4 regions of the Streptomyces sp. NPDC002640 genome follow, and region 3 is predicted to be linked to each of the others. Evidence: riboswitches for the same ligand, from Rfam matches in the RefSeq annotation. Region 3 holds a riboswitch; each other region holds the start of a gene.
The links. Region 3 has a riboswitch for cyclic di-AMP ahead of ACWD3O_RS04450 (transglycosylase SLT domain-containing protein). Riboswitches for the same ligand answer to the same signal wherever they lie in the genome.
Positions count from the first base shown of each region.

Region 1 (7,724 bases), on a different contig from region 3:
TCGGCGACGCGCGCCTCGCGGGTCGTGAAGAGGGCCGTGAAGAGGGCCGTGAGGAAGGGCGAGTGCTGCAGCGTGGCCAGGATCTGCTCCTGGTGCTGGGGCACAAGGGTTTTCCGGTCCCGGGGGAGTTCAAGGCGAGGGTCGAGTCCTGCGACGATTTCGAACTGCTGGGCCTGTGGCTCTCCCGCGCCCTCGGTGCTCGCAGGCTCGAAGAGGTCTTCGCCCCGTCGCCGGCCACCGCGGACGCGCTGCCGGGGCAGGCCGTGGCCCCGGAGGAGGGTGACAGGGCGGTCGCGGAGGGCTGAGCCCGCCGAGGGGCGCGTTGCGCGGGAAGTCCCCGATCGTTGGCACGACGTTGGCGCCAAGGGCTGGTTCACAGCCCCCGCGCTGCCTACCATCGATCATCGCAAGACTTTGTGCACCGAAGCACAAACTCCAACGGGAGGTTTCCTTGCAACGCCGTCGCCGTACCGCGCTCCTCCTCTCCGCCGCCCTCGCGGCGCCTTTGCTCACCGCCTGCGGGACCGAGTCGCAACCGGGCGCCGCGGCCGTCGTGGGCGGGCAGCGGATCACCCAGGCCCAGGTCGAGGAGCGGGTGCGCGAGGTGCGCGACGCGCAGCGCGCCGCGGTCTCCGACGACGACCAGTACCGGCAGGTCGTCGCCCAGTCCGGCAGCCTCGCCCGCTTCACCGTGCAGGGCATGGTCCTGGACCGGGTGCTGCACCACGCCGCCGAGGAGGCGGGGGTCACCGTCTCCCGCAAGGAGGTCCAGGACCTGCGGACCAACCTGGAGCGGCAGCTCGGCGGCCGCCAGGGTCTGGAGACCACCTGGCTCCAGCAGTACGGCGTCGCCCCCGAACGGCTGGAGGAGAACCTCCGCCTCCAGGTCGCGGCGAGCGAACTGGCCCAGCGGCTCGGCACCGCGACCGACACCCCCGAGTTCGGCAAGGCGCTCGCCGCGTCGTCCAAGGACCTCGGCGTGGACCTCAACCCGCGCTACGGCACCTGGGACGCGGAGAAGAGCGCGCGGGCGGACCTCAAGACCCCGTGGGTGCGGGACGTCGAAGCCGCCTGACGGACCGGGCCGGCGGACCGCGGGGCCAGGGGTGTCGCACCGCTGCGTTACGTTCGAAGGGTGAACGTCACCAGCTCAGAGGACGCCCCCGGCCGCGTCGTCCTGCTCACCACCAGCCACCGCGTCGCCCCCGGCCTGCTGTCCTGGCCCGCCTGGAGCGTGCTGCGCGAGGCGGACCGGGTTCTCTGCGCGGACGGCGCGCACCCGCAGCTCCCGTACCTCCGCGAGGCGGGGGTGTCGGTGGAGGAGGCGTCCCTCTCCGCCCCGGACCTGGTCGACGCGGCGGCCGGCGGGCGCACGGTGGTGGTCGTCGCCGGCGGCGAGGGCGAGCCCGCGCTGACCGACGGGCTGGCCCGGATGGCCGGCTCCGGCCGCGTGCGGATGCCCGACCTGGAGCTGCTGCCCGCCTCCTACGACCTGCCCGGCGCACGGCTCCTCGACCTCGTCCAGGTCATGGACCGGGTGCGGGCCGACTGCCCGTGGACCTCGCAGCAGACCCACGAGGGCCTCGCCAAGTACGCGCTGGAGGAGGCGTACGAGCTGGTCGAGGCGATCGAGACGGGCAACCGCGAGGAACTGCGGGAGGAACTCGGGGACGTGCTGCTCCAGGTGGTCTTCCACGCCCGGATGGCGGAGGAGGACGAGGAGGAGCCGTTCTCGGTGGACGACGTGGCGGGCGGGCTGGTCGCCAAGCTGATCCACCGGCACCCGCACGTCTTCGGCGAGGAGTCCGCGGCGACGCCGGAAGAGGTCGAGGAGCACTGGCTGCGGACCAAGGCGGTGGAGAAGCAGCGGTCCTCGGTCACCGAGGGGGTGCCGCTCGGCCAGCCGGCGCTGGCGCTGGCGGCGAAGCTGGCCTCGCGGGCGCGCAAGGCCGGGCTCGAGGCGCCACTGCCGGCGGGGGAGGGCGTGGGGTACGAACTGCTGACCCTCGCGGTCCGCGCGGAGGCGGCCGGGGTCGACCCCGAGTCCGCGCTCCGCGCGGCCGCCCGCGCCTACCGCGACGCCATCCACGCGGCGGAGGCGACCCCCACGCCCTGACCTCGCCCCGGGGGTGTTCCGCGCCGCGTGAGGTGCGGGCCGCGCTCGAACCAGGGCAGGCCCCCACCGGGGCGAGGCCCCGCCGCCCCTCGGCACGAGCGCGGTGGTGCGGGCCCCGCCGCCCGGCGAGCGGCCGTGCCCCCGGGCGGCCGTGCCCGGGCGGCCGACGAGGCACGGCCAGCCCTCGCGCGCCCCCGCGAGCCGACCGCTCGGGAGCGGGGTCACCTCGGCCGAGGACCGCCGCGCCGCCCGACAAGGCCCGCGGCGGCGGACGGCGCCTGGGCACGCGGCGAGGCACGCGCGACCCGAGGCGGCACGGGCGGCACCGCGGCGGCACCCGGGGGCGGCACCGAACCGGCACCGCACCGGAACCGCCCGCCCGCGCCCCCGCGCCGCCCGCGCCCCCCCCGCAGGTCCGCGTGAGGACCGCTCCGCGCGCCCGCGTACCGTCGTGGGGTGAACGAGCCGCACCCCGAACCGTCCGCCCCGGAACTCTTCACCTGGGAGTTCGCCACCGACCCGTACCCCGCCTACGCCTGGCTCCGCGAGCACGCCCCCGTGCACCGCACCCGGCTGCCCAGCGGCGTCGAGGCCTGGCTGGTCACCCGGTACGCCGACGCCCGGCAGACCCTCGCGGACCCCCGGCTGTCGAAGAACCCCGCGCACCACGACGAGCCCGCGCACGCCCGGAACAAGACCGGCATCCCGGGCGAGCGCAAGGCGGACCTGATGACGCACCTGCTGAACATCGACCCGCCGGACCACACCCGTCTGCGCCGCCTGGTGTCGAAGGCGTTCACCCCCCGCCGCGTCGCGGAGTTCGCCCCCCGCGTGCAGGAACTCACCGACACCCTGATCGACGGGTTCGCCGCACGCGGCAGCGCCGACCTGATCCACGAGTTCGCGTTCCCGCTCCCCATCTACGCGATCTGCGACCTGCTCGGCGTCCCCCGCGAGGACCAGGACGACTTCCGCGACTGGGCGGGCATGATGATCCGCCACGGCGGCGGCCCGCGCGGCGGCGTGGCGCGGTCGGTGAAGAAGATGCGCGGCTACCTCGCCGAGCTGATCCACCGCAAGCGCGAGGCGCTGACCGCGGAGCCCGCGCCCGGCGAGGACCTGATCTCCGGCCTGATCCGCGCCTCGGACGAGGGGGAGCACCTCACCGAGAACGAGGCCGCGGCGATGGCGTTCATCCTGCTCTTCGCGGGCTTCGAGACGACCGTCAACCTGATCGGCAACGGCGCCTACGCCCTGCTCACGCACCCCGGGGAGCGCGAGCGGCTCCAGCGGTCGCTGGCGGCGGGCGACGAGAGCCTGCTGGAGACCGGCATCGAGGAACTGCTGCGCTTCGACGGCCCCGTGGAGCTGGCGACCTGGCGGTTCGCCACCGAGCCGCTGACCGTCGGCGGACAGCGGATCGCGGCGGGCGACCCCGTCCTGGTGGTGCTGGCGGCGGCGGACCGGGACCCGGAGCGGTTCGCCGAACCGGACACCCTGGACCTGTCCCGGCGCGACAACCAGCACCTGGGCTACGGACACGGCATCCACTACTGTCTCGGCGCCCCCCTGGCCCGGCTCGAGGGCCGAACCGCCCTCGCGACCTTGCTCACTCGACTCCCCGACCTCCAACTGGCGGTCGATCCCCAGGAGTTGCGGTGGCGGGGCGGGCTGATCATGCGTGGCCTGCGAACTCTTCCGGTCGAGTTCGCCCCCGAGCAGGACTGAAGTGGAAGCAACACTTCGACAGTTCCGTGACGTTCGTGTGTTCCTTGCGACATCGAGTTGTGACGAACGTTGATCACCGGCTAACTTCCCGCACAGACGCGACGACCCCTGCGGCGGGATGCCGGCCGGGTCGGCGCGGCCCCTGTAGTCGACGAAAGGCCACCCGCATGCTCTCCGGAAACGGTCGTCACCGCCGCCCCCGTCAGGCGCCGGCGGTCGTCGTCGCGGCCGGCGTGACCGGTTCCGCACTCGCCCTCCCGCTGTTCGCGGCCTCCAGCGCCGGCGCGGCCGAGGGGGCCACCTGGGACCGGGTCGCCGAATGTGAGAGCGGGGGCGCCTGGAGCGCCGACACCGGCAACGGGTTCTACGGCGGTCTGCAGCTCTCCCAGGACCAGTGGGAGGACCACGGCGGCCTGTCGTACGCCTCCAACCCGTCGGAGGCGAGCCGCTCGCAGCAGATCGCGGTGGCCGAGCGGATCCTCGCCGAGCAGGGCGCCACCCCGTGGCTGGCGTGCGGTGCCATGAACGGTCTGCGCGAGGACGGCCCCGCCGCCGAGGTGGACACCGGCGTGGACGCGTTGCGGACCGGCGACGTGACCGGCCCCGGCGCCTTCGACGGCTCCGCCTCCGGCTGGGGTTCCGCCGGCGGCGACCTGAACGGCACCCGTGACACCGGCAATGCGGACAAGAGCGACAACAGCGGCAACGGCGACAAGTCGGGCGCGGTGGACGGCGAGGCGGGCGACGCCCGCGGGCAGGCGCGCTCCGGCGAGGGCGCGAACGGCGCCCTGGGTCACGGCTTCTTCCCCGGCGCCGGCTCCGCGCAGGACGGCGGCCTCCTGGGCCTCGGCCAGGACCTCGGTCTGGTGGACACCGGCACCGGCAGCCCGGTGATCCCGGACCTGCCCGAGACCGGCGAGGGCCAGAACGGCCAGAACGGCAACGGCGGCGACACCGGCAAGGACGACACCGGCAAGGGCGGCACCGGCCAGGACGAGAGCGGCCAGGGCGGCTCCGGCGAGGACACCCCGGTCCGCGGCGACGGCGGCGAGCAGGACGGCACCTCGGGCGAGGACCCGTCGGACGAGGACCCGCTGTTCGGCGGCGGCGACGGCCCCCTCTTCCAGGACGACACTCCGCTGTTCGGCGGCGACGCCGCCCAGGAGGAGAGCACCGGGTCCTCCTCCGGCTCCGGCCGCCACCGCGGCCCCAGCGCCGAGGAGACCGGCACGGGGTCCGGCTCCTCGGGCCGGCACGCCGCCCCCGCGGACACCTACCAGGTGCGGGGCGGCGACAGCCTGGTCTCCATCGCCAAGTCGGAAGGCGTCAAGGGCGGCTGGCGCGCCCTCTACGAGGAGAACCGAGACCTGATCGGGAACGACCCGAACCGCCTGGTCTCGGGCATGGTCCTCACCCTCCCGTAGCGGCCGGGGCGACGGACGGAGAAGGGCGAAAGGCGGGCAAAATCGGGGGAGTTACCCGCCTTTTCGTCCCGGAATGTCTGATTCCGGAGAAGTGAGAGATGGGTCTCATAAGACCTGATCGTCTTTGAAATCCCGGCCGCGGCATGGCTAACGTCAAACCGCTCGCTCCAGCGGGCCCCGGCGGCCGTCACGCCTAATCCTGCCAACGGCCGTACGGGACATGTCGTCGCGTCATGCGCCGTAGGCAGGAGCGGGGGAACCAGGTAAGTGCCGGCCCGGTGGTCAGACCGCCGGAACGGCTAGGGGTGAAGCCGCGCACCGAGAGGTGTGCGGCCGGGCGACCCTCATAGCCCGAACCCGACAGCTCACCTCGTAGGCGTCGGTGAGGGGATACCTCCATGTCGTTTACCTGCCAGGGCAAGCACCGTCGTCCGTCCAAGGCCAAGCGCGCTCTCGCCGTCGCCGGTCTCACCGGCGCGGTCGTGGCCGCCCCGCTGCTGACGGCGGGCACCGCGTCCGCCGCCACCGAGTCCGAGTGGGACGCCGTCGCCCAGTGCGAGTCGGGCGGCGACTGGTCCATCAACACCGGCAACGGCTTCTACGGCGGTCTGCAGTTCACCAGCCAGACCTGGGCCGGCTTCGGCGGCACCCAGTACGCCGCCCAGGCCAACCAGGCCACCAAGGCCCAGCAGATCGAGATAGCCGAGAAGGTTCTCGCCGAGCAGGGTCCGGGCGCCTGGCCGCACTGCGGCACCGGCCTCTCCAGCGCTCCCTACCAGGGCGGCGCCGCCGAGGCCCCCGCCCAGGAGGCCCCGCAGCAGGAGGCTCCGGCCCCCGCGCCGCAGGCCGAGGAGACCCCGGCCCAGCCCGCCAAGGCGGAGCAGCCGAAGAAGCAGGAGAAGGTCACCACGCCCACCGGCGAGAAGGTCCTCAAGGGTGACGGCGAGTACAAGGTCGTCAAGGGCGACTCGCTCAGCCTGATCGCCGAGGAGCACGACATCAAGGGCGGCTGGAAGAAGCTCTTCAAGCTGAACAAGGACGTCGTCGAGGATGCGCGCCTGATCTACCCGGGCCAGATGCTCCACCTGAGCTGACCGGTCACCGGTCCGCCCGTCGCACGAACCCCCGCCCCCGGGCGCGTCACCACGCGCCCGGGGGCGGGGCCGTTTCCGGCGGATCCGCCTCCGGGGCTTTTTGTTTCGAGCCGGAACAATTAATCTCCTGTTACCCCTCCGTACAGGGGGTGACCGGCTGGCCGATCCCGCCCGGCCGGTTAGGCTCGGTCTCGCAGAGCCACGGAGGCTGTGCACCCCGTGCCGGACCAGGTGGTCCGGCGCCACCCGCGTCACATCCCAGAAGGAGATGCTCGTGCCGTCCATCGACGTCGTCGTAGCCCGGGAAATCCTGGACTCCCGAGGCAACCCCACGGTCGAGGTCGAGGTCGGCCTCGACGACGGCAGCACGGGTCGTGCCGCCGTCCCGTCCGGCGCCTCCACCGGTGCCTTCGAGGCCATCGAGCTTCGCGACGGCGACAAGAACCGCTACCTCGGCAAGGGCGTCGAGAAGGCCGTCCTCGCCGTCATCGAGCAGATCGGTCCGGAGCTCGTCGGCTACGACGCCACCGAGCAGCGCCTGATCGACCAGGCGATGTTCGACCTGGACGCCACCGACAACAAGGGCTCGCTCGGCGCCAACGCCATCCTCGGCGTCTCCCTCGCCGTCGCCCACGCCGCCGCCGAGGCCAGCGACCTGCCGCTCTTCCGCTACCTGGGCGGCCCCAACGCGCACCTGCTGCCGGTGCCGATGATGAACATCCTGAACGGCGGCTCGCACGCCGACTCCAACGTGGACATCCAGGAGTTCATGATCGCGCCGATCGGCGCCGAGTCCTTCTCCGAGGCCCTGCGCTGGGGCACCGAGGTCTACCACACGCTGAAGAAGGTGCTGAAGACCAAGGGCCTGTCCACCGGCCTCGGCGACGAGGGCGGCTTCGCCCCGAACCTCGGCTCCAACCGCGAGGCCCTGGACCTGATCCTCGAGGCGATCAAGGAGGCCGGTTACACCCCCGGCCAGCAGATCGCCCTCGCCCTCGACGTCGCCGCCTCCGAGTTCTACAAGGACGGCAAGTACCTCTTCGAGGGCAAGGAGCGCTCCGCCGCCGAGATGACGGAGTACTACGAGGAGCTCGTCGCGTCCTACCCGCTGGTCTCCATCGAGGACCCGCTGTTCGAGGACGACTGGGACGGCTGGAAGGTCATCACCGAGAAGCTGGGCGACAAGGTCCAGCTCGTCGGCGACGACCTCTTCGTCACCAACCCCGAGCGCCTCGGCCGCGGCATCGAGGAGGGCGCCGCCAACGCCCTGCTGGTCAAGGTCAACCAGATCGGCTCCCTGACCGAGACCCTGGACGCCGTCGAGCTGGCCCAGCGCAACGGCTTCAAGTGCATGATGTCCCA
Region 1 is NZ_JBSFVZ010000003.1:83,511-91,234, reverse strand. Features, by position in the region: gene ACWD3O_RS05135 (hypothetical protein) at 63-305, shown strand; gene ACWD3O_RS05130 (SurA N-terminal domain-containing protein) at 452-1,075, shown strand; gene ACWD3O_RS05125 (nucleoside triphosphate pyrophosphohydrolase) at 1,136-2,116, shown strand; gene ACWD3O_RS05120 (cytochrome P450 family protein) at 2,573-3,844, shown strand; gene ACWD3O_RS05115 (transglycosylase family protein) at 4,012-5,268, shown strand; cyclic di-AMP (ydaO/yuaA leader) riboswitch at 5,495-5,662, shown strand; gene ACWD3O_RS05110 (transglycosylase family protein) at 5,667-6,362, shown strand; gene eno (phosphopyruvate hydratase) at 6,637-7,724, shown strand, end outside.
Region 1: another riboswitch for cyclic di-AMP. It lies ahead of ACWD3O_RS05110 (transglycosylase family protein); the one in region 3 lies ahead of ACWD3O_RS04450 (transglycosylase SLT domain-containing protein).

Region 2 (7,724 bases), on a different contig from region 3:
CGGACGCACGCGCGGCGGCCGCTCCCGCCCCCGCCGGGCGGCGGGAGCCCACGGCTCAGACGGCCCGGGTGAGCCAGGACTTGAGGTTGTCCAGGGCCAGCGCGCCCTTGGCGACGACGGTGTCGCCGGAGGACTCGCCCCGCAGCCGGCGCCCGATCCACGGCACCAGGTGTTCGCGCGCCCAGTGCACGTCGTCGAGGCGGACCTCCAGAACGCCCCGCTGCGGCAGGGGCGGCCAGGGCTGCTCCGGGTCGGCAGGGACGTCGAGGCCGAGGACCTGGCCGGCGCGGAGGGCGACCCGGGTGTGTCCCTCGGCGGAGAGGTGCAGCCGGTCGCTGTCCCAGGCGCGGCGGTCCTGGACGCTCCGCAGCGACCAGAGGTCCAGGACCCGGCAGTCGTAGCGGTCGGCGATGGCCCGGACGTGCCCGTTGTACGTGGCGATCTTGCCCCGGAGGTGCTTGAGCACCGGGACGCCGCGGGTGTCGAAGCCGGTCGCGACCAGGACGGTGCCGGCCGCCGAGGCGAGTTCGGCGACGGCCTTCTCGAAGCGCTCGGCCACGTCGTCGGGGTCGGTGCCGGGGCGCAGGATGTCGTTGCCCCCGGCGCAGATGGACACCAGGTCGGGGGCGAGCCCGCGGACCTGGGGGATCTGGTCGGCCGCGACCTGGTCGAGCAGCTTCCCGCGCACGGCGAGGTTGGTGTAGCCGAACTCGCCCTCGGGGCGCAGGTCGGCGAGGAGCACCGCGAGGCGGTCGGCCCAGCCGACGAACGTCCCGTCCGGTCCGGGGTCACCGACGCCCTCGGTGAAGCTGTCCCCGACGGCCACGTACGACCCGATCGACCCGATCGACCCCATCACTGTTCTGCTGTCATTCTTCGAATCGTCTGCCACATCGAGGCATCCTCCCCCTTCGGATGTGAGCTACGCGACCGTAGGGAGGGGTTGACGGGCGGTGAGATAGGCCACTCGTCAACTCTTTCCCAACAGCGGAATAAACGTGGGCCGTTGCGACAGGGTGCGGGCACGGGCCGCCCGGCTTCCTCGCCGGGACGCGGCGAGGGCCGTGCCCCCGGTCGGGGAGCACGGCCCTCGGTTCGCGCGCAACCGCGAGGCCCCGCAGGGGATCAGCCCAGGCTGACCCCGTGCGAGCGGAGGTAGCCGACCGGGTCCACGTCGGAGCCGTAGTCGGGCGAGGTGCGGACCTCGAAGTGCAGGTGCGGGCCGGTGACGTTGCCGGTGGCGCCGGACAGGCCGATCTGCTGGCCGACGGTCACGGTCTGCCCGGCGGAGACGGACAGCTGCGACAGGTGGGCGTACTGGGAGTACATGCCGTCCTGGTGCTGGATGACGACCTGGTTGCCGTAGGCACCGCCGTTGCCGGCGGAGACCACGGTTCCGGCGGCGATGGACTTCAGCGGGGTGCCGGTGGGCAGCGCGAAGTCGACGCCGGTGTGGTAGCCGCTGGACCACATGCTGCCCGCGGTGCGGTAGGCGGTGCCCAGGGCGGCGTCCGCGGGGGCGGTGTAGCCGCCGACGTTCGCCGCGTCGGCGACGGTCGTCTTCGGCGCGGCGGCCTTGGGGGCGGTGGCCTTGGCCTTGGCGGGCTGCTGGGCGGCGGCCTTCTTGCCGAGCTCCAGCTCGGTGCCGGGCTTGATCAGGCGGGGGTTGTCGCCGACGACGTCACGGTTGATCTTGTACAGCTGCTTCCAGCCGCCGGAGACCTTCTTCTTCTCCGCGATCTTCGACAGCGAGTCGCCCTTCTTGACCGTGTAGGTCTCGGCGGCCGTCTTCTTCGCGGCGACCGGCAGGCTCTGGGGGGCCTGCTCCGGGGCGGCGGCGTGGGCGCCGGTGGCGCCGAACAGGGGCAGGCCGAGGGCCATGGCGCCCGTGCCGGCGACGGCGATGGAGCGGGTGAGGCGCTGGACGCCGGTGGGACGGCGGTGCTTCTGACGCTTCGCGGGCATGACGTTGTCCTCTCCGTCGCCTGCGAGGTGAGCTGTCGGGTGCGGGCTGGAGATGCCCGGCCGCGCTGGGCGCGGCTTTACCCCTAGCCCGTTCCGGAGACCGGAACAGGCGCGTACCTGTGGGTCCCCCGCTCCTGCCGTGCTCGGGTTACTCGGGTGAGTGTGAGGATCCGGTCGGCGGCAGGATTCGGCGTCCGCCCGGATCGGATCGTGAACGTATGCGACCGGTGCGCAAGCGGACAAGCGCGGGATTTCCACGAACGTGCATTCTTTGTGATCACTTGAGGGCAAAACGGTCACAGAGAGTCGCCACCGCGACCACATCTCCCGCTGCGCACACGGGAGTTGCACCATGGGCACCGACGACGCTCGGTCACCGATATGAGGCTGCTCACCTGCCCACCGCCCCACATCCCGCCCCGCCAGGGCAAGTTACGCAATACCTGGACAAATGACTTTTGGGGGCTATGTCCGTAATGCGATTTTCGTGCATGCCGACTCTCGTGGTGTCCGGGTGACGGCACCCTCCTGGTCCCGCGGAGCCGTGTCGTATCGTCAGGACGCACCCGTCGGTTGCCGCGGCCGACGGGGCCCAGTGGGAGGAGCCACCGTGACGCACCAGGTCCCGTCGACCGAGCCCCAGCTCGCCGGAGTGCGGAACTTCCGGGATGTGGGCGGCATGCCCACCACGGACGGCCGCAAGGTGAGGAACGGCGTGCTGTTCCGCAGCGGCCACCTGGCGAGCGCCACCGCCGAGGACGCCGCCTTCCTCGCCTCCCTGAACCTGCACACGGTCTTCGACTTCCGCAACGACGCCGACCGGAGCCTGGAGGGCCCCGACATCACGCTGCCGGGGGTCCGCGAGGTCCGGCTGCCGCTCTCCGACCCCGCCGACGGCGCCGAGTTCTGGAAGCGGGTCCGCCGCGGCGGCATCGACGAGCTGCGTCCGCTGCTGGGCGACGGCCGGGCGGAGCAGCGCATGATCGCCTCCTACCGGGCGACCATCCTCACCCGCACCGACGAGCACTCCCGGGTGCTGCGCTCCCTCGCCGAGGACAGCGTGCCGGCGCTGATGCACTGCTCGGCCGGCAAGGACCGTGCGGGCCTGTCGATCGCGATCACGCTGCTGGCCCTGGGCGTGGAGCGGGACGCCGTCACGGAGGACTACCTGAAGTCCGGGGCCGAGCACCGGCGCTACAAGCTGCACCGGGGCGGCGAGTCCTCGGACCCGTACACGCCGGAGATCACCGAGCTGCTGAGCCCGCTGTTCGACGCCCGGCAGGAGTACCTGGGGGCGGCCTTCGAGACCATCGAGGAGACGTGGGGCGGCGTCGACGCCTACCTCGCGGAGGGTCTCGGGGTGACGCCGGAGCTGCGGGCGCGGCTGCGCGAGCGGCTGCTCGACTGACCGCGCGGAGGGGCGGGCCCGTCGGGCCCGCCCCTCCCCCGCTCAGTTGGCGCGGGCGCCCGCCTCGAAGAGCAGCCAGATGAAGCCGGCGAAGAGGTGGCCCGCCACGATGTAGACGAAGAGGCGGATCCACAGGGCACGGGGGAACTTGTCCTCGATGTTCTTCACGACGTCCCTCCGGACGGGGTCGGGTGGCCCGCGGTCGCCTCGGGTCCGAGGCACAGCGCGGCCGTGGGGCTCTGCAACAGGGTGTGGACGAACAGGAGCCCGGCGCCGTCCGGGCCCTCGGCGGCCAGGCGGTGCGGGGTGAGCGAGTCGAAGTGGGCGCTGTCCCCCGGCCCCAGCAGGTGGGACGTGTCCCCCAGGTGCAGGCGGAGCCGTCCGGTGAGGACGTGCAGCCACTCCTCGCCCGGATGGACGCGGACCACCTGGTCCTGGGGGCCGCCGCGGTGCGGGATGCGGACCCGCAGGGCCTGCATGGCGCGGCCGGGCGCCCCCGCCGGCCAGTAGCTCCACCCCCCGGCACGGGTCTCCAGGGCGTCGGCGCCCCGGACCACCGACTCGCGGTCGGGGGCGGTCTCGCCGAGCAGTTCGGAGACGGTGGTGCCGTAGACCCGGGCGAGGCCGAGGAGCACGGGGAGGGAGGGCTGCCGGTGGCCCGTCTCCAGACGGGAGAGGTGCGCCGGGGAGAGGTCCGCGGCCCGGGCCGCGGCCTCGAGGGTCAGGCCCGAGCGGTGACGGAGCGCGCGGAGCGTCGGAGCTACGCTGGGAAGGTCTCCCGGGGGGCCGGGAGTCGCGGCGGACATACCGCCATTCAGCCACGGACTTGCCCCAGGGGCAAATCTCTTGCCCCAGAGGCAAACCAAGCGGGCAATCCACACCGTCAGACCACGCGGGCAGATCACGCGGGCAACAGACGCGGGCAGACCACGCACCGCCCTTGCGGCGCCCCAGGGCTCCCCGTCGTCCGTGCGAGCCCTCCCCGGCGGGCGGGGCGGCGCGTCCTCAGCGGTTGGCGACCGCCTGTCGCATCAGGTGGCGCCCGAAGTCCCACACGAGCCCGCCCTCGTGCGCGTCGTCCATCACGGCCGTGAACGCGGTCACGAACCGCTCCACCTCCCGCTCCCCGATGATCAGCGGCGGAATGAGCTTGATCACCTCGAGGTGGTCGCCGGAGACCTGCGTGAGGATCCGGTGCCGCCGCAGCAGCGGGCCGACGACCATCTGCGCGAAGAGCCCCTTCCGCGCGGCCTGCAGCATCGCCCACCGGCCGCGCAGCTTGAGCGAGCGGGGCCGGCCGAACTCGATGCCGATCATCAGTCCCCTCCCCCGCACGTCGGCGAGCAGCTCGTACCGCTCGGTGAGCGCCGCCAGCCGGGACCGCAGGAGCTCCCCCGTCGCCCGCGCGCCGGCGACGATCTGGTCGTTCTCGATCACCGAGAGCACCGCGAGCCCCGCCGCCATCGCCTGGGCGTTGGAGCCGAAGCTGGCGGAGTGGACCAGCACCCGGTCCAGGGAGGAGTACACCTTCCGGAAGATCCACTCCTTCCCCAGCGTCGCCCCGACCGGCACGTAGCCGCCGGAGAGCGCCTTGGCCACGCACACCAGGTCCGGTTCCACGCCCTCCTCGTGCTGGTGGGCGTAGAAGTCCCCGGTGCGCCCGAGACCGGTCTGCACCTCGTCGGCGATCAGCAGCGCCTTGTGCCGCCGCAGCAGGTCCTGGGCCGCGCGCAGGTAGCCCGGCGGCGCCTCGTGCACGCCCTTGCCCTGGACGGGCTCGACGATCAGCGCGGCCACGTCGCCCCGGGCCAGCTCCCGCTCCAGGGCCCCGAGGTCGCCCAGCGGCACGGCGGTGTCGGGCAGCAGGGGGCCGAAGCCGTCCCGGAAGCCCGCCTCGCCGTTGACCGACAGGGAGCCGGTCGTCAGGCCGTGGAAGGAGTGGTCGCAGTGCAGGATCCGCGGCCGTCCGGTGGCCCGGCGGGCGAACTTCAGGGCGGTCTCCACCGCCTCGGTGCCGCTGTTGCAGAAGAAGACGCGCTCCAGGTGCGGGCTGTGGGCGAGCAGCCGCTCGGCGAGGAGGCCGGGCAGCGGCGGGCAGTCGAAGCGGGTGAGGTCGGCGAGTTGGGCGTCGAGGACGTCGTGGAGCGCCTTGCGGACGACCGGGTGGTGGCGGCCGAGGCCCATCACGCCGAAGCCGGCCAGCATGTCCAGGTAGTCGTTGCCCTCGGCGTCCCAGAAGTACGCGCCCTCGGCCCGTTCGTACACCTTGTCGAAGCCGAGGGTGCGGAGCATCCGCGGGAGCTGGTGGTTGAGGTACCGCTCGTGCAGGGCGTACCGCTCGCCGGACCGTTCGGCGAGCAGGGCGGCGAGGTCGAACCCGGTCACGGCCGCGGTTCCGCGGCGGCGACGGCGGCCGGCTCCGCCGCCTGCGGCCGGTTGGCCCTGTTGGTGGCCACCGTGTCCCGCAGGGCGCGCAGGGACTCCTTGAGGGACCCCATGGTGGCGAGGACGGCGGTGGGCTCGTACCCGCAGTGCGCCATGCAGTTGGCGCAGCGCGGGTCCTTGCCCCGGCCGTACTTCTCCCAGTCGGTGTCCTCGACCAGCTCGCGGTAGGTGGGGACGTACCCGTCGCTCATCAGGTAGCAGGGGCGCTGCCAGCCGAAGAGGGAGTAGTTGGGGATGGCCCAGGCGGTGCAGTCGAAGTCGGCCCGGCCCTCGAGGAAGTCGAGGAAGAGCGGCGAGTGGTTGAGCCTCCAGCGCCGGCGGTTGCCGCCGGAGAACGCCTTGCGGAAGAGCTCGCGGGTCTGCTCGACGCCGAGGAAGTGTTCCTGGTCGGGTGCCTTCTCGTAGGCGTAGGCGGGCGAGATCATCATCTCGTCCACCTGGAGGTCGTCGTTGAGGTAGTCGAGCACCTCGACGACGGTCTGCGGGGTGTCGGTGTTGAAGAAGGTCGAGTTGGTGGTGACCCGGAAGCCGCGCGCCTTGGCCTCGCGGACCGCCGCCACCGCCTCGTCGAAGACGCCCTCCTTGGCGACGGAGGCGTCGTGCCGCTCGCGCAGGCCGTCGATGTGCACGGCGAAGGCGAAGTAGCGGGAGGGCTCGAAGAGGTCCAGCTTCTTGCGCAGCAGCATGGCGTTGGTGCACAGGAAGACGTACTTGCGGCGGGCCACGAGCTGGCGGACGATCTCGTCGATCTGCGGGTGCATCAGCGGCTCGCCGCCGGCGATGGACACCATGGGCGCGCCGGACTCGACGACGGCGCCGACGGCCTGGGCCACCGGCATGCGCTGTTTGAGGATCCCGGCGGGATGCTGGATCTTGCCGCACCCCTCGCACTTGAGGTTGCAGGCGAAGAGCGGCTCCAGTTCCACGATGAGCGGGAACCTGTCGCGGCGGCGAAGTTTCTGTCGGGCCAGATATGTAGCGACCGTGACGGACTGGCGCAGCGGCATGGCCATCTGGGCTCACCTCCTGGGGGGCGGCAGGGAACGGTGCCATTCGAAGAACGCCGGGAGTACCCGGCGAAGGACATGGAACGCCGTTATTCCACCCTGAAGTGTCCCGATTCGTACAAGTTCGTGCTCCGGGGTGTCCACGACCACCCGGACGGCGGCAACCGGACGGGCTCCGGCGCGGACTGCGGCCAGGAGCGTGGCGGCGGACTCCATGTCGGCGGCGACCGCTCCCCGGGCCCGCAGCGCGGAGCGTTCCGCGCCGCGGACCACGTGGTCCGTCCCGGTGAGGACGCCGGTGTGGACGGTGCGCCCGGGCAGGGTCCGGGCGAGTTCCTTGACCAGCGTCTCCGTCCCGGCGCACCGGACGCCGCCGTGCGGATCGCGGGTCTCCTCGGCGACGACGAGGTCGCCGGGGCGCATGCCGGGGGTGAGCCCGGCGCAGAAGCCGGTGGCGAGCACGGCGGCCTCGCGCAGCCCGTCGCCGCGGAGGACGCCGGTGACCGAGCGCCGGGCGGCGGCGCCGCCCATGCCGGTGCGCAGCACGGTGACGGGTCCGGCGGGCCCGCCGCCCCGGCCCGTGGCGCGGGCGCCCGCGCGCAGGGCGAGCTGCTCGATGCCGAGCGCGCAGGCGACCAGCAGGGGGGCCGGGGCGGCGGGCCGCCGGGCGCCGGTGGCGCCCATCAGCGGGCCTTCGCGGCGAAGGGTTCCCCGTGCAGGTACCGGCCGAGGGCGGTGAGCGGGAACACCTGCCGGTAGAGGTGGTAGTTGATCGAGAAGTCCCACGGGAAGCCGGTGCCGGTGAACTGCGGTTCGTCCCAGGTGCCGTCCTCGCGCTGGGTGGCGGCCAGCCAGGCGACGCCGCGGGCGACGGCCTCGGACTCCCGCTCCCCCGCGGC
Region 2 is NZ_JBSFVZ010000023.1:127,816-135,539, forward strand. Features, by position in the region: gene ACWD3O_RS26785 (SGNH/GDSL hydrolase family protein) at 56-856, opposite strand; gene ACWD3O_RS26790 (M23 family metallopeptidase) at 1,126-1,965, opposite strand; cyclic di-AMP (ydaO/yuaA leader) riboswitch at 1,970-2,134, opposite strand; gene ACWD3O_RS26795 (tyrosine-protein phosphatase) at 2,576-3,373, shown strand; gene ACWD3O_RS26800 (DUF6126 family protein) at 3,416-3,541, opposite strand; gene ACWD3O_RS26805 (helix-turn-helix domain-containing protein) at 3,538-4,179, opposite strand; gene ACWD3O_RS26810 (aspartate aminotransferase family protein) at 4,379-5,758, opposite strand; gene hpnH (adenosyl-hopene transferase HpnH) at 5,755-6,831, opposite strand; gene ACWD3O_RS26820 (phosphorylase family protein) at 6,838-7,509, opposite strand; gene shc (squalene--hopene cyclase) at 7,509-7,724, opposite strand, start outside.
Region 2: another riboswitch for cyclic di-AMP. It lies ahead of ACWD3O_RS26790 (M23 family metallopeptidase); the one in region 3 lies ahead of ACWD3O_RS04450 (transglycosylase SLT domain-containing protein).

Region 3 (7,724 bases):
CGGCCGAACATCCAGTACCGGATCGTGCCCAAGGCGGAACCGAAGAAGCAGCTCCTGGCCTTCCTGCGCGAGGAGCACCAGGGCGACGCCGGCATCGTCTACTGCCTCTCCCGGAACTCGGTCGAGAAGACCGCCGAGTTCCTGACCTCCCACGGCATCGACGCGGTGCCGTACCACGCGGGCCTGGACTCCGGGACCCGCGCCCGCCACCAGGCCCGGTTCCTGCGTGAGGAGGGCCTGGTGGTCGTGGCGACCATCGCCTTCGGCATGGGCATCGACAAGCCGGACGTGCGCTTCGTGGCCCACCTGGACCTGCCGAAGTCGGTCGAGGGCTACTACCAGGAGACCGGCCGCGCGGGCCGCGACGGACTGCCGTCGACGGCCTGGATGACCTACGGCCTCAACGACGTCGTCCAGCTGCGGAAGATGATCCTGTCGGGCGAGGGCGACGAGTCCTTCCGCCGCCGCGCCGAGGCCCACCTGGACGCCATGCTGGCCCTGTGCGAGACGGTGCGGTGCCGCAGGGGCCAGCTGCTCGCCTACTTCGGCCAGGAGGCAGAGAAGGAGCACTGCGGCAACTGCGACACCTGCCTCAGCCCGCCGGAGACCTGGGACGCCACGGTGGCCGCGCAGAAGGCGCTGTCCACCGTGGTCCGGCTGGACCGTGAACGGCGCCAGAAGTTCGGCGCCACCCAGATCACCGACATCCTGCTCGGCAAGCGCACGGCCAAGGTGATCCAGTTCGACCACGACCAGCTCTCGGTCTTCGGCATCGGCGAGGACCTGGCCGAGGGCGAGTGGCGCGGCGTGATCCGCCAACTGCTGGCCCAGGGCCTGCTGTCGGTGGAGGGCGAGTACGGCACGCTGGTGCTGACCGAGGGCAGCGCCGCCGTGCTGCGCGGCGAGCGGCAGGTGCCGATGCGCAAGGAGCCCAAGAAGGCGCCCTCCGCCCGTGGTGAGCGCAAGGCCAAGGCCGCGGCTGCCGCGGCCGAGCTGCCCGAGGAACTCCAGCCGGTCTTCGAGGCGCTGCGCGCGTGGCGGGCCGAGTGGGCCCGTGAGCAGGGCGTCCCCGCCTACGTCGTCTTCCATGACGCCACGCTGCGCGAGATCGCGGCGGCCCGCCCGTCCTCGGTGGACGAGCTCCGCGGGATCAGCGGCATCGGCGAGAAGAAGCTGGCCACCCACGGCGAGAGCGTGGTCGAACTCCTGGCCTCGCTGGACGAGTGATCGCTCAGATGAGATGACCAACGCCCTATTGCACACATCACGCTGAGCTGTCAACCCGTCACGGGGGCGCGCCGGAGGATCCGTATTCTCTGATCATGCCCGCACCCGCCGCCTATGCGCCCCCCTCCCGTGCGCTCCCCGCGTACGCGCTCGTCGCCACCGACCTGGACGGCACGCTCCTGCGTGACGACGACACCGTCTCACCCCGCACCCGCGCCGCACTGGGGTGCGCGGCCAGGGCGGGGGCCCGCCATCTGGTGGTGACCGGCCGCCCCGCGCCGCGGGTCCGCGACCTGCTCGCCGGCATCGGCGGCGGCTTCGCGGTGTGCGGCCAGGGCGCCCAGCTCTACGACGCCGACCGGGACCGCCTGGTGTGGTCGATGACCCTGGACCGGGAGCTGGCGGAGACCGCGCTCGGCAAGATCGAGGCCGAGGTGGGCCAGGTGTACGCGGCCGTCGACCAGGACGGCGTCCAGGGGCTCACGCTGATCGAGCCCGGCTACCGGATGGCGCGGCCGACGCTGCCCGCGGTGCGGGTCGGCCGGCGCGACGACCTGTGGGAGCGGCCCATCACCAAGGTGCTGCTGGCCCACCCCCGGCTGACCGACGACGAGCTGACCGCGGTGGCCGCCGCCGCGGTGGGCTCGCTGGCGACGGCGACCATGTCCGGCCCCGGCACCGTCGAACTGCAGCCGCACGGCGTCACCAAGGCGACCGGCCTGGCCATGGCGGCGTCCCGGCTGGGCCTCGGCCCGGAGGACGCCATCGCCTTCGGCGACATGCCGAACGACGTGCCCATGTTCAGATGGGCGGCCCACGGCGTCGCCATGGCCAACGCGCACGCCGACCTGAAGGCGGTGGCCGACGAGGTCACCACGACCAACGAGGACGACGGCGTGGCCGTCGTCCTCGAGCGGTTGTTCCCGTCCCCGTGAGCCACGGGTGACGGGGTCGGTCAGTAGGGACCGTTGACGTTGTCGATCGAGCCGTAGCGGTCGGCCGCGTAGTTGCAGGCGGCGACGATGTTGGCGACCGGGTCGAACGGCGAGGGCTCGGTGCCCTCGACGTGGTACGCGTCGAAGGTGGGGTCGATCACCTGCAGCAGCCCCTTGGAGGGGATGCCGTTGATCGCGTTGATGTCCCAGTCGTTGATGGCGAGCGGGTTGCCCGAGGACTCGCGCATCACGTTGCGGTGGATGCCCTCGTAGGTGCCCGGGATGCCGTTCTTCGCCATGACGGCGAGGGCCTCGCGGATCCAGCCGTCGAGGTTGTCCTGGGTGGCGGCCAGGTGAGTGACCTTGTTGCCCGGGGCGACGGCGACCTTGGCCTGGGCGGCCGAGGTCTGGGCGGCCGAGGTCTGGGCGGCCGGGGTCTCGGCGGCCCAGGCGCCGGTGGCACCCATGACCGGGGTGGCGACGACGGCCGCGGCGACGGCCAGGGCCGAGGCGGTACGGGTGAGACGGGACATTGCGCTCTTCCTTTCCGGCGCCTGCGAGGTGAGCTGTCGGGTTCGGGCCAGAAAGGCTGCCCGGCCCGTCGCCCTGGCGGGCGGCAGGCTTCACCCCGAGCCGTCCGGAGCGCGCTCCGGTCCGGCGGTGTACCTGGGTCCCCCGCTCCTGCCGTGCGTGGAATGGATCAGTGAGGACCGGACGGCGGCAGGACTCGGCGTTCCACCCGGCTGGCGCGAAACGTATGTGAGAGCGAATGTCCGAAACAAGTACGAACTCGGATGATCAAGACCCTTGATCATGGTTACGGGTGATTTGCCCCTCGCCCGCCCGCACCGGGCCACCCCAACTGGCTTTTGCCAGAGCCGAGTTCGGGCCAGCCGCCCCATCCATCCGGCCACCCGCTCCTGTGGCTCATGTCACGGATCAGCCGTTGGCCACCCAAAAGGAGTGAATGCGAAACTACCCGCACAACCCTTCTAAACCGGACAGGGGTGTCTCCGGCCATCTGGCGGGTGGGGGCTGTCGGTGATCGAAAGCTGACCGGATACGCTGAGTGGGGTGATGGCAATGACCTATCGACAAACCGTGTAACCGTCGACACACACCAGCAGACAGGAGACCCCTCGTGACCGTGGTCGGGCCGTTCGGGCTGAGGGTTCGGGACCAGGCGCTGGAGGCCGCAGTCCAGGCCGGCATGGCGGCCGTCGAGGAAGGTCTGCTCGAAGCCACCAAGAGCGAGGTCCCGTTCATCACCGAGGCCGCGCAGCACCTGGTGAAGGCGGGCGGCAAGCGGTTCCGCCCGCTGCTCGTGATGCTCGCCGCGCAGTTCGGGGACCCGGACGCCCCGGGCATCGTCCCCTCGGCCGTGGTCGTCGAGCTCACCCACCTCGCCACCCTCTACCACGACGACGTCATGGACGAGGCCGAGGTGCGCCGCGGGGTGCCCAGCGCCAACAGCCGCTGGAGCAACTCGGTCGCGGTCCTCACCGGCGACTTCCTGTTCGCGCGGGCCTCGCACATCCTGGCCGACCTGGGCCCGGAGGCGGTACGGGTGCAGGCCGAGGCGTTCGAGCGCCTGGTCACCGGCCAGATCCTGGAGACCGCCGGTCCGGCCGAGGGGCGCTCCCCCATCGACCACTACCTCGACGTGATGGCCGGCAAGACCGGCTCGCTGGTCGCGGTCGCCTGCCGCTTCGGCGCGCTGATGTCGGGCGCCGACCACCAGGTCGTGGACGTGCTGACCCAGTACGGCGAGCGGCTCGGCGTGGCGTTCCAGCTCGCCGACGACGTCCTGGACATCGCCTCCGAGTCCTCGGACTCCGGCAAGACCCCCGGCACCGACCTCCGCGAGGGCATCGCCACCCTGCCGGTGCTGCGCCTGCGCGAGCGGGTGGAGCGGCTGGGGCTGGCGGAGGACGTCGAGCTGTGCGAGCTGCTGGACTCCGACCTGACGGACGAGGCGCGGCTCGCCGAGGCGGTGGCGCGGCTGCGGGCCCACCCGGCGCTGGAGGAGGCACGGGCGGACACGGTGCGGTACGCGCAGGAGGCCCGGGCGGCGCTGACCCCGCTGCCGGAGTGCGAGGCGCGGACGGCGCTGGTGCACCTGTGCGACGCGGTCGTGCACCGGGCGGGCTGACCCGCCGCGGCCCCGGGCGGGCTGACCCCCGCCGCGGCCTCGGCCGCGCGACCCCTGCCGCGGCCCCGGCCGCGCTCCCCGCGTGTACGCCGAAGGCCCGGCTCCTGGTGGAGCCGGGCCTTCGGCGTGGATGCCGGCGCCTGGTGGGGCGAGCCGCCGTCAGGCGGCGGGTCGGCCTCAGGTGGCGGGCGCGCCTGCAGGTGCGGGCCGGCCGTCAGCGGACGAAGGTGCCTGCCGAGGTCGCCAGGTCGAGGAAGTACTGCGGGGCGACGCCCAGCACCACCGTGACCGCCACGCCGACCGCGATCGCCGTGGTCGTCAGCGGCGACGGCACCGCCACCGTCGGCCCCTCCGGCTTGGGTTCGCTGAAGAACATCAGCACGATCACCCGGATGTAGAAGAACGCCGCGACCGCCGAGGACAGCACGCCGACCACCACCAGCGGCGCCGCGCCGCCCTCCGCGGCGGCCTTGAACACGGCGAACTTGCCCGCGAACCCGGAGGTCAGCGGGATGCCCGCGAAGGCCAGCAGGAACACCGCGAACACCGCCGCCACCAGCGGCGAACGCCGCCCGAGCCCGGCCCACTTGGACAGGTGGGTGGCCTCGCCGCCCGCGTCGCGCACCAGCGTCACCACGGCGAAGGCGCCGACCGTGACGAAGGAGTAGGCGGCCAGGTAGAAGAGGACCGAGGAGATGCCCTCGGGCCTCGCCGCGATCACACCGGCCAGGATGAACCCGGCGTGCGCGATCGAGGAGTAGGCCAGCAGCCGCTTGATGTCGGTCTGGGTGATGGCGACGATCGCACCGATCACCATGGTCACCGCGGCCACCGCCCACATCACCGGCCGCCAGTCCCAGCGCAGGCCCGGCAGCACCACGTACAGCAGCCGCAGCAGCGCGCCGAAGGCCGCCACCTTGGTCGCCGACGCCATGAAGCCGGTCACCGGGGTGGGAGCGCCCTGGTAGACGTCGGGCGTCCACATGTGGAACGGCACCGCGCCGACCTTGAAGAGCAGGCCCATCGTGACCAGAGCGGCACCCAGGAGCAGCAGCGCGTCGTTGCCCATGGTCCCGGCGAGGGCCGGGCTGACGTCCTGGACGGTGCCCTCGACGACCTGGGCGATCCGGCCGTAGGAGACCGAGCCGGCGTAGCCGTACAGCAGGGCGATGCCGAACAGGGTGAACGCCGAGGCGAAGGCGCCCAGCAGGAAGTACTTGACCGCGGCCTCCTGCGACAGCAGCCGCTTGCGGCGGGCCAGCGCGCAGAGCAGGTACAGCGGGAGGGAGAAGACCTCCAGCGCGATGAACAGGGTCAGCAGGTCGTTGGCGGCCGGGAAGACCATCATGCCGCCGACCGCGAACATCAGCAGCGGGAAGACCTCGGTGGTGGTGAAACCGGCCTTCACGGCCGCCTTCTCGCCCTCGCTGCCGGGCACCGCCGCCGCCTGCGCGGCGAAGGAGTCCACCTGGTTGCCGTGCGCCGCCGGGTCCAGGCGCCGCTCGGCGAAGGTGAACAGCGCCACCAGGCCGACCAGCAGGACCACGCCCTGCAGGAACAGCGCGGGCCCGTCGACGGCGAGCGCGCCCTCGGCGGCGATCCCGGCCTCGGTGGTGGCGTAGCCGCTCACCGCCAGCGCCACCACGGCGGCGAAGCCGGCGGCGAGCGCGACGGCGGCGAGGAAGAGCTGCGCGGGGTAGCGGCCCCGGCGGGGCACGAAGGCCTCCACCAGGATGCCCAGCACCGCCGCGCCGATCACGATCAGCACGGGCGAGAGCTGCGCGTACTCGATCGTGGGGGCCTCGATCTTCGCGATCGGCTCGGCCGCGGGTGCGGCCAGGTCTGTCCACAGGCCGTGGACGGCTGATGCGCTCACTTGGCCGCCTCCACCTCGGGCTCGGGGTCGTGCTGCTGCACGTCGGACATGGTGTGCCGGACCGCCGGGTTGACGAGGTCCGTGAGGGGCTTCGGGTAGACGCCCAGGAAGATCAGCAGGGCGATCAGCGGCGCGACGACCGCCAGTTCACGCACCCGCAGGTCGGGCAGCTTGGTCAGTTCGGGCTTGACCGGGCCGGTCATGGTCCGCTGGTAGAGCACCAGCGTGTAGAGCGCGGCCAGGACGATGCCGAAGGTGGCGATGATCCCGACCACCGGGTACCGGGCGAACGCGCCCACCAGCACCAGGAACTCGCTGACGAACGGGGCGAGTCCGGGCAGCGACAGGGTGGCCAGACCGCCGATCAGGAAGGTGCCGGCCAGCACCGGGGCGACCTTCTGCACCCCGCCGTAGTCGGCGATCAGGCGCGAGCCGCGGCGGGAGATCAGGAAGCCGGCCACCAGCATCAGCGCCGCCGTCGAGATCCCGTGGTTGACCATGTACAGCGTGGCGCCGGACTGGCCCTGGCTGGTCATCACGAAGATGCCGAGGATGATGAAGCCGAAGTGGGAGATCGACGCGTACGCCACCAGCCGCTTGATGTCCCGCTGGCCGACCGCCAGCAGCGCCCCGTAGACGATGCTGATCAGCGCCAGCACCAGCACCACCGGGGTGGCCCACTTGCTGGCCTCCGGGAAGAGACCGAGGCAGAAGCGGAGCATCGCGAAGGTGCCGACCTTGTCGACCACCGCGGTGATCAGCACGGCGACAGGGGCGGTGGCCTCGCCCATGGCGTTGGGCAGCCAGGTGTGCAGCGGCCACAGCGGCGCCTTCACCGCGAAGGCGAGGAAGAAGCCGAGGAAGAGCAGCCGCTCGGTGTTCGTCGCCATCTCCAGCTCGCCGCTGGCGCGGGCGGCCACGATGTCCGGGAGCGAGAAGCTGCCCGCCGCCACGTACAGCCCGATCACCGCGGCCAGCATGATCAGGCCGCCGGCCAGGTTGTAGAGCAGGAACTTGACCGCCGCGTACGACCGCTGGGTGGCGGCCGCCTCCTCGCCGCCCTGGTGGGCGCGGTCCCCGAAGCCGCCGATGAGGAAGTACATCGGGATGAGCATGGCTTCGAAGAAGATGTAGAAGAGGAAGACGTCGGTGGCCTCGAAGGAGAGGATCACCATCGCCTCGACCATCAGGATCAGCGCGAAGAAGCCCTGGGTGGGCCTCCACCGCTTGGTCTGCGTCTCCAGGGGGTCGGCGTCGTGCCAGCCGGCCAGCACGATGAACGGGATCAGCAGCGCGGTCAGCAGCAGCAGCGCCACCCCGATGCCGTCCACGCCGAGCTCGTAGCGCACCCCGAAGGCCGGGATCCACTCGTAGGACTCGGTGAGCTGGTAGCGCGCGCCGCCCGGTTCGAAGCGGACGGCGACCACGACGGCCAGCACCAGCGTGCCCAGCGAGACCAGCAGCGCGAGCCACTTGGCGGCCTCGCGCCGCGCGGCGGGGACGGCGGCGGTGGCGATCGCCCCGAGGGCGGGCA
Region 3 is NZ_JBSFVZ010000002.1:392,542-400,265, forward strand. Features, by position in the region: gene recQ (DNA helicase RecQ) at 1-1,227, shown strand, start outside; gene ACWD3O_RS04445 (HAD family hydrolase) at 1,323-2,162, shown strand; gene ACWD3O_RS04450 (transglycosylase SLT domain-containing protein) at 2,183-2,695, opposite strand; cyclic di-AMP (ydaO/yuaA leader) riboswitch at 2,701-2,872, opposite strand; gene ACWD3O_RS04455 (polyprenyl synthetase family protein) at 3,304-4,314, shown strand; gene nuoN (NADH-quinone oxidoreductase subunit NuoN) at 4,529-6,190, opposite strand; gene ACWD3O_RS04465 (NADH-quinone oxidoreductase subunit M) at 6,187-7,724, opposite strand, start outside.

Region 4 (7,724 bases), on a different contig from region 3:
GGCCCACTTCTGGCGGACCGGTGGCCGCAAGGCCGTCTACACCACCGGGAGGGGCGCACCGCGGGCGCAGGAGGCGCTGCGTGGCCGGATCGACGACGCGGACGGAGCGGACGGCGCGGACGTGGTGGACCTGGTGGATGTGGTGCCGGTGGGGCCGGAACTCGACTGGCGGGCCGTCCTGGAGCACCTCCACGCCGCGTACGGGGTGCGGCGGCTGATGGTGGAGGGCGGCGGCAGCGTCCACACCCAGCTGCTGCGGCAGGGCCTCGCCGACGAGCTCCAGCTCGCCGTCGCCCCGCTGCTGGTCGGGGACCCCGCCGCGCCCCGGCTGTTCGGGCCCGGCGCCTACCCGCCCGGCCGGCTGCGGCTGGAGGAGACCCGGCCGGTGGGTGACATGGTGCTGGCCCGCTACCGGCCCGTGGCCCCGGGCGCCGGCCCGCTCGCCTCGGCCGCCGACCGCCACTGGCTCGCCGTCGCCTGCGACCTGGCCGAGGAGTGCCCGCCGTCCACGACCGCGTTCAGCGTCGGGGCCGTGGTGGTGGCCGAGGACGGGACCGAGCTGGCCCGGGGCCACTCCCGGGAGGGCGGCGACCCGGTGGTGCACGCGGAGGAGGCCGCGCTGGCCAAGATCGACCCCGCCGACCCGCGGCTTCCCGCGGCCACCGTCTACAGCAGCCTGGAGCCCTGTGCCCGCCGGGCCTCCCGCCCGGCGCCGTGCGCCCGGCTGATCCTGGACGCCGGGGTGCGCCGCGTGGTCACCGCCTGGCGCGAGCCCGACACCTTCGTCCCCGGTGCGGACGGCAGCGGGGTGCTGGCCGCGGGCGGGGCCGAGGTGGTGCTGCTGACCGCTTACCCCGAGCTCGCGGAGCGCGCGAAGGCGCCCAACCGGCACCTGCTCGGCGGGTCGGCGTGAACCGATTCGCTTTTCCCCGCAGGTATGTCGTACAGTAAAGACACAACGACGCGGGGTGGAGCAGCTCGGTAGCTCGCTGGGCTCATAACCCAGAGGTCGCAGGTTCAAATCCTGTCCCCGCTACTGAAGGCTCAGGGCCGGAATCCTTTCAGGATTCCGGCCCTGAGTGTTTGCGTCTGCACGTCCGCACGTCTGCCCGTCCGCTGGGCGCCGCTTCAGCCGGGCGGAGGCCCAGCGGTCGCCGGTTCCGGCCGGGAGCGGAACCATGGAGGGCATGCTGCGGCGAGGCGGACCGGTGGACCCGGCGGTCGAACCCCCCGCCGTCGGACGCCACCGGCGGTGGGTGCACCACGCGCGGATGTTCCTGCGCGTGCTGCCGTTCCTCACGCTGCTGTTCGGCCTGGCCTACGACCGGGTCACCCCGCCGGACGTGACCCCGGTGCCGTTCTTCGCCGCCGCGCCGCTGATCGCCGCCCCCCTCTACACGCTGCGCGCCACCCTGGTGATCGGGCTGCTGTCGGTGGTCTGCACGGTGACGGTGCTGCTGTTGCGCGACGCGCTCTCGGCGGCCCAGTTCGCCACCGAGCTGCTCACCGTCGTCATCGTGTCCGCCCTGGCCGGCGTGGTGAACACCGTCGTCCGCCGGGGGGACGTACGGCTCGCCTCCGCCCGGGAGATGGCCGAGACCGCGCAGCGGGCGGTGATGCCGCAGCCGCAGACGCGGTTCGGCGCGCTGCACGTCGCCTCCCGGTACGAGGCCGCCCAGCAGGAGGCGAACCTCGGCGGGGATCTCTACGCCGTGCAGGACACCCCCTACGGCGTGCGGCTGATGCTGGGCGACGTGCGGGGCAAGGGGATGACCGCCGTCGCGGCCGTGGCGGTGGTGGTCGGCGTCTTCCGCGAGGTGGCGGAGCGGGCCCCCACCATCGAGGAGTGCGGCCACCGGATGGACCAGGCGGTGATGCGGGAGCGGGAGCGCCGGGGGGTGGAGCTGGAGAAGGCCGAGGGCTTCGTCACGGCGGTCTTCGCCCAGTTCACCCGCGACGGCCGGACGGTGCAGGTGGTCAACCACGGCCACCCGCCGCCGCTGCTGCTGGAAGCCGGGACCGAGCCGCGGTACCTCGAGGTGGGGGAGCACGGCGGGCCGCTCGCCCTCGGCGAGCTGGTCGGCCCGGCCCGGTCGGGGTCCCCGGTGGAGGTGCGCCCGGGCAGCATCGTCCTCTTCTACACGGACGGCCTGACCGAGGCCCGGGACGCCGACGGCGTGTTCTACGACCCGGTCGAGCGGCTGAACGGCAGGGTGTTCCGCGAACCGGAGGAGTTGCTGGGCTTCCTGACCGAGGACGTGGCCCTGCACGCGGGGGGCGACGTGGAGGACGACATGGCGCTGCTCGCCGTGCGCTGCGGCTGACCCGGAGGGACGGGGCCGTGGGCGCGCCGGAGCGGGCCGGGACGGGCTGGAACGGGTTACGGGCGGGTCGGGTGGGGCCTGCGGGGTGCGTGGTGATCAAGCCAATCCGGTCGGTGACGTGTGATCGAAGCCATGTCCGTTTCGCCCTGTTCGGTATCCATAGGTTCGGGCCAAAGCGTCGGGTGATGTGAAGGAACGGCTTGGAATTGAGCCACCGCTTCTATTAACGTTCGATAACGCAGCGCGCGGCTGTCCCAGCCGTCACAAGCGACGGCTCCGTGCGCTCTGCCGAATCCCGCAAGGGAACCGGGGAACCATTTTTGGGGTGAATCGGGCGTATCGCTGTATACGCGCGTAGGAGACCTTCCCGCTCCGAACCCGTCAGCTAACCCGGTAGGCGAACGGAAGGAAAGGAGAACGCCCCCGTGGCGTCCAACCGCCCTGCCCCTGATCTGGCTTTCGTGCCGAGCCGGCGTGAAGCTGTCGACGCGTACGGCCCCGCCACCGCCTTCGCCGACCAGGCTTCCCACGAGGAGTGGAACCCCAGCGAGGGATCCGTCCAGAGAGGCCGCCACCGGGTAACCAAGCAGCGCGGTCTCGCGCGGAGTTCGACCGTCCTCGGCGTGGGCGTGATCGCCGCCGTCGGCGCGGGGGGCATGGCCACCGCCGCCCCCGGCAAGGCTCCCGTGCAGATCACCATGCCGAACATGCCGTCGCTCGACCCGGTCACCTCCCTGCTTCCCGGCGGGTCCGAGGGCGAAACCGTGGCCGACGACGCGCCCAGCGTCCTTGGTGAGATGGGCGTCGCCCCCGCCGAGACCGCGTCCTCCGGCGACGCCGGCGAGGCCCTGCGCGCCCGCATCATGGCCCAGGCCGCCCAGCAGCAGGAGGAGGCCGACGCGCAGGCCGAGCAGGAGGCCCAGGAGGCCGCCACCCGGGCCGCCGCCGAGAAGGCCGCCAAGGAGAAGGCCGAGGCCGAGGCCCGCGAGGCCGCCGCCGAGAAGGCCGAGCAGGAGGCCAAGGCCAAGGCCGAGGCCGAGCGTCTCGCCAAGCTGGCCACCCAGTACGTCGCGCCCGCCGCGTCCTACACGGTCACCTCCACCTACATGCAGGCCGGCTCCATGTGGTCGTCCGGCTACCACACCGGTCTCGACCTGGCGGCCCCCACCGGCACCCTGCTGAAGGCCGTCCACTCGGGCACCGTCACCGAGGCCGGCTGGTCCGGCTCGTACGGCTACCGGACCGTCCTCACCCTCGAGGACGGCACCGAGATCTGGTACTGCCACCAGTCCTCGATCAACGTGAGCGTCGGCCAGAAGGTCACCACCGGTGACGTCATCGGCCGCGTGGGCGCGACCGGCAACGTCACCGGCCCGCACCTGCACCTCGAGGTGCACCCCGGTGGCGGGGACGGCGTGGACCCGAGGGCCTGGCTGGCCGACCGGGGCGTCAACCTCTGACCTTCCCCGCCCGCCCGGCGGTGTCACGACGGTGTTCTGACGGAGTGTCGGAGGGCCGGAATGACCCGCCGGGCGGGCGCGTTGTCCACGGACATGACTGAACTGCGCAAGCTGGGCACGTCCGGACTCGAGGTCTTCCCGCTCGCCCTCGGCGGCAACGTCTTCGGCTGGACCGCCGACGAACGGGAGTCCTTCGCCGTCCTCGACGCGTACACCGAGGCCGGCGGCAACTTCGTCGACACCGCCGACTCCTACTCCGCCTGGGCCGACGGCAACGAGGGCGGCGAGTCGGAGACCGTCATCGGCCGGTGGCTGAAGGCCCGGGGCAACCGCTCCGAGGTGGTCGTCGCCACCAAGGTCAGCCAGCACCCGCAGTACCGCGGCCTGTCGGCCGCCACCATCAAGGCGGCTGCGGAGGCCTCGCTGCGGCGACTGGGCACCGACCACATCGACCTCTACTACACGCACTACGACCAGCCCGACACGCCGGTCGAGGAGATCCTGCTCGCCCTCGACCAGCTCGTCCGCGAGGGCAAGGTGCGGGCGATCGCCGCGTCCAACATCAGCGCCGAGCGGCTCCAGGAGTCGCTGGACTTCTCCGAGCGCGAGGGCTACGCCCGCTACGTGGCGCTCCAGCCGCACTACAACCTGGTCTCCCGGGACACCTACGAAGGTCCGCTGCGGGACGTCGCCGAGCGGGCGGGGCTGGCCGCCGTCCCCTACTACGCGCTGGCGTCCGGGTTCCTGACCGGCAAGTACCGCCCCGGGGCCGCGGTGGACAGCCCGCGTGCGGCGGGTGCGGGCAAGCACCTGGAGAGCGAGCGGGGCCGACGGGTGCTGGACGCGCTCGACGCGATCGCCGGGGCGCACGGCGCTGCGGTGGCCACGGTCGCGCTGGCCTGGCTGGCCTCCCGGCCGACGGTGGTGGCGCCGATCGCCTCCGCGCGCACGGCGCAGCAGCTGCCGGACCTCACGGCGGTGGCGAACCTCCGGCTCAGCGAGGCGGAACTGGCGCGCCTGGACGAGGCCTCCGCCTGACCCGGCGCCGCGGTGGCCGCGGCCCGCGCTGTTGCCGGGGCCCGCTCTGTTGCCGCGGCGCCGGCGGTTGTCCCGGCGTCGGCGGTCGCCCCGGCTCCGGCGGTCGCCCCGGCTCCGGCGGTCGCCGCGTCAGACGCGGCGGAACAGCAGGTCGCGGACGACGTGCCCCTTGTCCAGCCCCTGCCCCTCGAACCGGGTGAGCGGGCGGAACTCCGGGCGGGGGGCGAATCCGCCGTCGGGCCGGGTGTTCGCGAAGCGGGGGTGCGCGGTCAGCACCTCGAGCATCTGCTCGGCGTACGGCTCCCAGTCCGTGGCGCAGTGCAGCACGGCGCCCGGGCGCATCCGGGTGGCGGCGAGGTCCAGGAACTCGGGCTGGACCAGCCGCCGCTTGTGGTGCCGCTTCTTGGGCCAGGGGTCCGGGAAGTAGACGCGGAGCCCGGACAGCGCGTCGGGCGTGAGCATCTCGCGGAGCAGGATGATCGCGTCGCCGTTGGCCACGCGGACGTTGGTCAGTCCGCCCTTCTCGGCGAGGCCGAGCAGGTTGCCCTGGCCCGGGGTGTGGACGTCCACCGCGAGGATGTTGGTCGACGGGTCGTCGGCGGCCATCTGGGCGGTCGCCTCGCCCATGCCGAAGCCGATCTCCAGCACGACGGGGTGGCCGTTGCCGAACAGGTCGGTGAGGTCGAGGGTGCGGCGGCCGTCGATGTCCAGGCCCCACAGGGGCCAGAGGCGGTCGATGGCGTCGGCCTGGCCGGTGGTGACACGGCTGCGGCGGGGCTGGAAGCTGCGGATGCGCCGCTCGAAGTGGGAGCCGGCCGGGTCGGGCTGCGGTCCGTCCGGGAACCGGGGGGTTCGCGGGGGGCGACGGTGGGAGTTCAGGTCGTCAGACACAATGCCCCGAGTTTACGGGCCGCCCACCCCCGGCACCCCGCACCACCCTCGCCGACGACACCACCCTCGCCGACGACACCACCCTCACCGACGACCCACCGCGCGGGCCTGCCGCCTCCGCCGTCCCGCGCGGTTCGCCGCGCGAGCCCACCCCGCCGTCGCGCGGGCGCGCCTTGCCCGCGGAGGGCGTGACGTCAGGCCGGGGTGCCGAGGAGGGGGCGGGCCCGTTCGCGTAACTCGACGACCCGCGGCTCGTCCCCGTACGGCTCGAGCCGCGTGAGCAGATCCCGCACGTACTCCGTCGTCCGCGCGGACGAGATCCGCCCGGCGACCTCCACCGCCCGCACCCCCTGCTCGCACGCGGCGTCCAGGTTCCCCGACTCCAGCTCGGCCACCGCCGACACCACCAGCCGCAGCCCGTGCGACCGCACGTACTCCTCCGTCGGCTGGGACAGCGCCTGCTCGGTGAACCGCCGTACCTGCCCCGGCGCCTTGAGGTCCCGGTAGCACTCCGCTGCGTCGGCGCAGAACCGGTCGTAGCCGTAGAAGCCGAGCCAGCTCGGGTCGTTGTCCCCCTCGCGGGACCGCTCCAGCCAGCTCTCGGAGGCCTTCAGCGCCGTCCCCGCCGCCGCCGCGTCGCCCGCCCTGGCGTGGGCCCGCGCCTCGACCAGGCGGAAGAAGCTCATCGTGCGGGCCGTGGCCAGCCCCCGGTTGCGCTCCACGGCCGCCTGGGCCAGGTCGACGCCCTCGTCGCCGAAGCCCCGGTAGGTGGCCTGGAGGGACATGGACGCCAGCACGTACCCGCCCAGCGGCACGTCCGCCGCCGCCCGCGCCAGCCGCAGCGCCTGGATGTAGTAGCGCTGGGCGGCCTCCTGCTGCCCGGTGTCGAAGGCCATCCAGCCGGCCAGCCGGGTCAGCTCCGCGCTGGCGCCGAAGAGGGCCCGCCCCACGTCGTCGGAGTACGAGCCCAGCAGCAGCGGCGCCGCCTCGACCCGCAGGCACTCGGGGACCATGGAGGACCGCCAGTCCCCGCCGCCGTACTTGGAGTCCCACCGCCGCGCGTCCTCCGCCGCCTCCCGCAGCTTGCGGACGTCGCTGTGGCCGACCTTCAGCGGCGCGCCGGAGCCCTCCACGGCCGCGGCCTCGCGCGCCACCGAGGTGTCGGCCGGGGATATGAGCCACCGCGAGGCGGGCGTGGCGTACGCGGACACCGCGAAGGAGCCCGCCAGGGACTGCCAGATGCCGCCCGAGCCCGCCCGGCGGCCGGCCAGGTCGAGACGGTAGAGCTCGGTGGCGGACTTGACGGCCTGCCCCACGTCGCGCGGGAAGGCCAGTCCCACCTCGGGCGTGGGATCTGCGTCCGCCAGCCCGATCTCGTGCAACGGGACCGGCCGGCCCAGCTTCTGGCCGATCGCCGCGGCGATCAGATGGGGCGCCGCGCCCTGCGGCACCATTCCCTTGGAGACCCAGCGCGCCACGGACGTCTTGTCGTAGCGGAGTGTCAGGCCGCGCTGCGCCCCCAGGTCGTTGACCCGCCGTGCCAGCCCCGCGTTGCTGATTCCCGCGAGGGCGAGAACGGCGCCGAGCTTCTCGTTCGGCCCGCGTTGCTCCCTGGACATGGTCACCCCTCGGCAGAGACGGCTGCCGCGGTTGGCATAAACCCGCGGCATTCGTAAACCCAGCGTAGTTCTCCGAATCCCATGCGTTAAGGGGCATAGTTCCCTATGGCGAGATTGCTGCCCGTGCGGGAGTACGGACCGTGTCCACGTGCTCCCGGTGTGTGGCCGTGCGCCCGGCCGTGCGCTCTGCATCGCCGGCCCGGGGAGGGGTTCCATGGGTGGTGCGTGGGTCGGCCCGCTGTACTGGATCCAGCGGGCTGGGGGACACCGCCGCCACATCCCCGCGGGCGGCGGACCGGTCCGGGAGGCGCAGCCCGCCTCCCGGACCGTGCGTCACCCCTCCGTATGTACGGAGAGTGTGCACGGGCCTTTGCAATCCACGCACGAGCGGC
Region 4 is NZ_JBSFVZ010000001.1:11,743-19,466, reverse strand. Features, by position in the region: gene ACWD3O_RS00070 (dihydrofolate reductase family protein) at 1-913, shown strand, start outside; tRNA gene ACWD3O_RS00065 (tRNA-Met) at 963-1,036, shown strand; gene ACWD3O_RS00060 (PP2C family protein-serine/threonine phosphatase) at 1,188-2,324, shown strand; cyclic di-AMP (ydaO/yuaA leader) riboswitch at 2,601-2,739, shown strand; gene ACWD3O_RS00055 (M23 family metallopeptidase) at 2,750-3,784, shown strand; gene ACWD3O_RS00050 (aldo/keto reductase) at 3,878-4,822, shown strand; gene trmB (tRNA (guanosine(46)-N7)-methyltransferase TrmB) at 4,952-5,713, opposite strand; gene ACWD3O_RS00040 (MFS transporter) at 5,908-7,332, opposite strand.
Region 4: another riboswitch for cyclic di-AMP. It lies ahead of ACWD3O_RS00055 (M23 family metallopeptidase); the one in region 3 lies ahead of ACWD3O_RS04450 (transglycosylase SLT domain-containing protein).